2 regions of the Streptomyces sp. NBC_01429 genome follow, and region 1 is predicted to be linked to the other one. Evidence: riboswitches for the same ligand, from Rfam matches in the RefSeq annotation. Region 1 holds a riboswitch; the other holds the start of a gene.
What was found. A riboswitch is a leader RNA that binds a small molecule or an ion and turns the genes downstream of it on or off. The one in region 1 is predicted to bind S-adenosylmethionine.
Positions count from the first base shown of each region.

Region 2: it holds a riboswitch for S-adenosylmethionine, as region 1 does, so the genes downstream of both, OG627_RS35630 (putative leader peptide) here and thrC (threonine synthase) in region 1, are expected to answer to the same signal.

Region 1 covers NZ_CP109599.1:3,435,159-3,437,545, forward strand. Annotated here, with positions in the region: gene thrC (threonine synthase) at 1-1,029, opposite strand, end outside; SAM riboswitch class I at 1,047-1,174, opposite strand; gene OG627_RS14640 (glucosyl-3-phosphoglycerate synthase) at 1,379-2,387, shown strand, end outside.
Region 2 covers NZ_CP109599.1:7,991,386-7,993,772, forward strand. Annotated here, with positions in the region: gene OG627_RS34895 (glutathione S-transferase C-terminal domain-containing protein) at 115-897, opposite strand; gene OG627_RS35630 (putative leader peptide) at 1,009-1,074, opposite strand; SAM riboswitch class IV at 1,111-1,254, opposite strand; partial or broken gene OG627_RS34900 (amino acid ABC transporter permease) at 1,729-1,980, shown strand; partial or broken gene OG627_RS34905 (sulfite oxidase) at 2,387-2,387, shown strand, end outside.

The DNA.
Region 1 (2,387 bases):
GACGTCCTCGACGGCGCCGCCGGTGCGGCGGGCGATGTCCAGGACGTACGGTCCGTCGGCCGGGTTGCCGATCGCCAGGGACTTGGCGATGGTGTCGGGCTTCTGCGGCCGTACGACGTCGTGGCCCGCCTTGAAGGCGGTGGAGACCGGCGAGCAGCCCTCGGCCTGGGCGCCGAAGATCTTGTACGGCCTGTCCTCGACCAGGCCCAGCTTGATCAGCTCCTGAAGACCCTTGTCGATCTTCGTGAGCTGAGATCCCGAGGCGATCGGGATGACGAGCTGGTCGGGCAGGCGCCAGCCGAGCTGCTCGCAGATCTCGTACGCGAGGGTCTTGGAGCCCTCGCCGTAGTACGGACGGAGGTTGACGTTGACGAAGCCCCAGCCCTCGCCGAGCGGGTCGCCGATCAGCTCGGAGCAGAAGCGGTTCACATCGTCGTAGTTGCCCTCGATGCCGACCAGGTCGCCGCCGTACACCGCGGCCATGACGACCTTGCCCTGCTCCAGGTCGTGCGGGATGAACACGCAGGAGCGGAAGCCGGCGCGGGCGGCGGCGGCGCCGACGGCGCCGGCGAGGTTGCCGGTGGAGGAGCAGGAGAGCGTGGTGAAGCCGAAGACGCGGGCGGCCTCGACGGCGATGGCGACGACGCGGTCCTTGAAGGAGTGCGTCGGGTTGCCGGAGTCGTCCTTGACGTGCAGCGAGCCGGTGATGCCCAGCTCACGGGCGAGGTTGTCGGCCTTGACGAGCTTGGTGAAGCCGGGGTTGATGTTCGGCTTCGAGGCCACGTCGGCGGGGACGGGCAGCAGCGGCGCGTAACGCCAGATGTTGTCGGGTCCCTCGGCGATGCGCTTCTTCAGCTCGTCGGGGCCGCCGCTCGGCAGGTCGTAGGCGACTTCGAGCGGCCCGAAACAGCTCGCACAGGCGAAAATGGGGCCGAGGTCGAAGCGCTCTCCGCATTCGCGGCACGAGAGTGCGGCGGCGGGTCCGAGGTCGACGGTGGTGCTGGTGCTCCGGACGGTCTGCACAGCCATGATGGCGAGGCCCTTTCTCCTCATCTTCCTCGCGACGTACTTCGCCACAAGACGGAATTGGCACCTTCCCCACCGTGACCTCGCGGTCGGCGGGAGGGTTGCCGGGACTTCAACGGGCCGTTCCCTCAGTCCCTCTGGATGAGCGCTATGGCGCCGGACCCGGGGCCCGGTGCGTTTGTGACACCTGTTTCATCTGTTTCGGATGTATCAGGTGTTTCACCTATTGACCCCGGCATGCGGTGGTCAGCGGTGTTGTTCAAGACTGTAACCGAAGGAGTGGACGGTTGAGATAGTCGTCCGCACCGCGAGATGGATCACGTTTTATGGATCAGCGCAGGGAGTACCGAACGTGCTGGAAGAGGTGGAACGCTGGCTGACCAGGCGTTCCTGGTCCGCCGCCGACCGTACGCTCGACCAGTTGCTGGCGGCGAAAGCCGCCCGGGGCGCCACCGTGAGTGTGGTGCTTCCGGCACTGGACGAGGAGGAGACGGTCGGGGAGATCGTCTCCGTGATCCGCCGCGAGCTGATGGTGGAGAACCGGCTGGTCGACGAGCTGGTGGTGATCGACTCCGGCTCCACCGACCGTACGTCCGAGGTGGCAGCCGCGGCCGGGGCGCGGGTGGTGCACCGGGACGCGATACTGCCGCGGCTGCCCGCCCTGCCCGGCAAGGGCGAGGTCCTGTGGCGGTCGCTGCTGGTGACGCGCGGAGACATCGTGTGCTTCGTGGACGCGGATCTGCGGGATTTCTCGGCGGATTTCGTCTCCGGGATCGTCGGCCCGCTGCTGACCGAGCCCGATGTGCAGTTCGTGAAGGCGATGTACGACCGCCCGCTGGCGCTGCCCGCCGGGCAGGACGGGCAACTCGGCGGGCAGACCGGCGGCCAGACCGGCGCCCAGACCGGGGGCCAGGTCAGTCAGGGCGGCCGGGTGACGGAGCTGGTGGCGCGCCCGCTGCTCAACCTGCACTGGCCCCTGCTGGCCGGCTTCGTACAGCCGCTGGGCGGGGAGTACGCGGCGCGGCGCTCGCTGCTGGAGCGGCTGCCGTTCCCGGTGGGGTACGGGGTGGAGCTGGGGCTCCTGGTGGACGCGCTGCACACGGTGGGGCTCGACGCGCTGGCCCAGGTCGACGTCGGGGTACGGCGCCACCGCCACCAGGACGACCGGGCGCTGGGGCGGATGGCCGCCGCGATCTACCGTACGGCGCAGCTGCGGCTCTCCCGGGGCCATCTGGTGCGGCCGAGGCTGACGCAGTTCGAGCGGGGCTCGGACGGGTTCACGCCGCGCACGCACGCGGTGGACACGGAGGAGCGGCCGCCGGTGCGGGAGATCGCGGAGTACCCGGCCGGACGCGCGGCGT
Region 2 (2,387 bases), 4.6 Mb from region 1:
CGTCAGCGCGACGGCGCTCCCGCCGGTCCACCGGAGGAACTCCCGCCGGTTCGCCGGAGGAAGGGGACCAGGGCCCGTCGCCCACGCTCGGGACGGGCACCTGACCCCGGGGACTCAGGCCGCGTCGGGCGCCGCGTCGGCCCTGCCCCGGAAGGCGGGGTGCTCGCCGAGGCGACGTACGTAGTCCCGGAGCAGGGGGTACGGACGGAGAGTGTTGCCCGGGCCGAGATGGACGAGCGCCACCCACAGGTCCACGTCCGCGGCCGTCAGCTCCTCGCCCAGCGCGTACGGGCGGCAGGCGAGGTGACGGTCCAGCAGCTGAAGCGCCGCCGATCGTCCCGAAGGCTGCGCGGCCGGGGTGACGTCCCGGTCCAGCAGGTCGCGGAGGGCGTCGATGTCGGAGGCGAGAACCGGCGGGTTGAGGTCGGAGGAGCGGGCACCGTCGTGGCCGGAGAGCAGGCCCGCCAGGCCGCGGAGGATGTCGGGGGTGTGGTCACTGACGATGCGTCCGCTCCAGCGGTCGCGCAGCGCGGGCACCGTCAGCGGCCCGTCGTAATGGTGCACCGTGGCCTCGTACGCGTTGCGCAGTGAGGCGAAGCCGTCCGGCGTCCCGGCGGGATGGGTCAGGAGCGTCGTGGCGACCGAGCCCTTGAGGCCGAGCAGGTCGAGGGTGATCGAGATGCGCAGCGAACGGGGACAACTCGCCGACAGATAGAGGTCATAGCGGTGCGGTGCCGGGTAGAAGCCGCCGGCCAGGCCGACGCCGATCCGGCTGTGGACGCGGTGCGGACGGGGGGACCCCGTGGTCGTCCTGGGGCGGAGCCCCGAGGGGAACGGACTCTGGTGACAGCCGACGGACGTGGCTGTGCTGGAGATGCGCATAGCTGTCTCGGGCATGACTCTCCCTTGGGGAACGAGGAGGCCACCGCCGCCTTGTGGGCACCAGCGGCCGAATGCGGAGCGACTGCGCTCTTCCGCACGGTCCGGATCGCACGGACCGCCGACGGATCAGTAAGCGCTGGAGACACGCAACAGATCGATGTGCAGGCGCCTCGTCAAGCCGTTCCTGGGCATTGCCACCCGTCTTACCTCCGGGGCCCGCGAGACGCGAGACCACGCTTGCCCCGCCGCGCCGGCGGGACCTGGTCGTCACCCGGAGCACCCCGTCGCGGTGGAAGGGTTGCCTGTCGGCGGGCCGGGGCCGATGACCACATGAGCGGGCGTACCCGCGCCGTGGCGCTGACAATCGTGACCGTCCACATCAGTCTCGGTGCACTGCGTGACGGCGTCAAGAAAGCCGAGCGTGCGGTCTCACCTGATGGTCACTCGCATTGACTTCCTTTTCGGGACATGCCTAACGTGCGGCGCACAGCGAGGGCCCCGGGGGCCGGAGAAGTGATGGTGACAGCGATGTACGCAGCTGACGGGACGGCCGCACGGCGGCGCCCCGGCCGCGTCCTGCCGCGCGCGGACCACTCCGTCGCCCCGCTGCGCGTCAACGGCACGCCGTGCGCGGCCGCTTGTCGCGCCCTCTGTCGAGGCTGACGGCTCTCCGAGTCTTTGACGACCACCGCTGTCGCGGTGTGCCCTCTGTCGCGCCATCTCCGTCCCCGCCCCCGTCCCGTGTCCCGCGGGTACTTGTGCGTCACCTCGTGCTGATCCGTTTCCGCTCGGCGCGGTGCCGCAGCCCGCCGCGGTCCGGGGCGTCCGAATCCGCTGGAGCCCCCCATGAGTGAATCTCCCGGCATCGCCGCGTCCTCCGGGCCGGTACCGCCCGCCTTGACCATTTCCCGCCCCGCCGCGCCGAGCTTCCCGGGGGCGCGGCGAGCCCTTCCGTTCCGGCGCCCCGGTCGTGGGATCAGCACGGTCGTCGTGCTCGCGTTCGTGCTGCTCGCCCGGATCGCCCACGGACTGGTGACCAACCCCTGGGACCGGTTCCCGTACTGGTTCCTGCGCCCGACGATCCTCGACGGCCCGCTCACCGAGCGGAAGGACTGACGCCCGCCTCGGCCCCGGCCCCGACGGAGGAACCGGGCCGCCGCGCGATGCCCGTACGGCTGACGTGGCGGCCCGCCCTGACCTACGATCGGTACGTGGTCGCCGACAGCCGATCCTCCGCCGCGTGCCGCCTTGTGCCGTACGACCGCTGTTGTTGTTGACCTGCTGACCCGTTGACCCGATGAGCTTCGGTTCGGCGACGAGCCGATCCGCTCGCCCCGCGTCCCGCGCGCCCCGCCGACCGGGCGGATCACCCGATCGCCCACCTCCCGCCGGCCTTGGCCCACCGCCCCGCGGTTCCGGCCGCCGACCGTGCCCGTACATACCTCCGTACGGCACCGGTGGCGGGCTCCGTTCTGTCCCCCCACTCTCCAGGGAGCAGCCGCCCA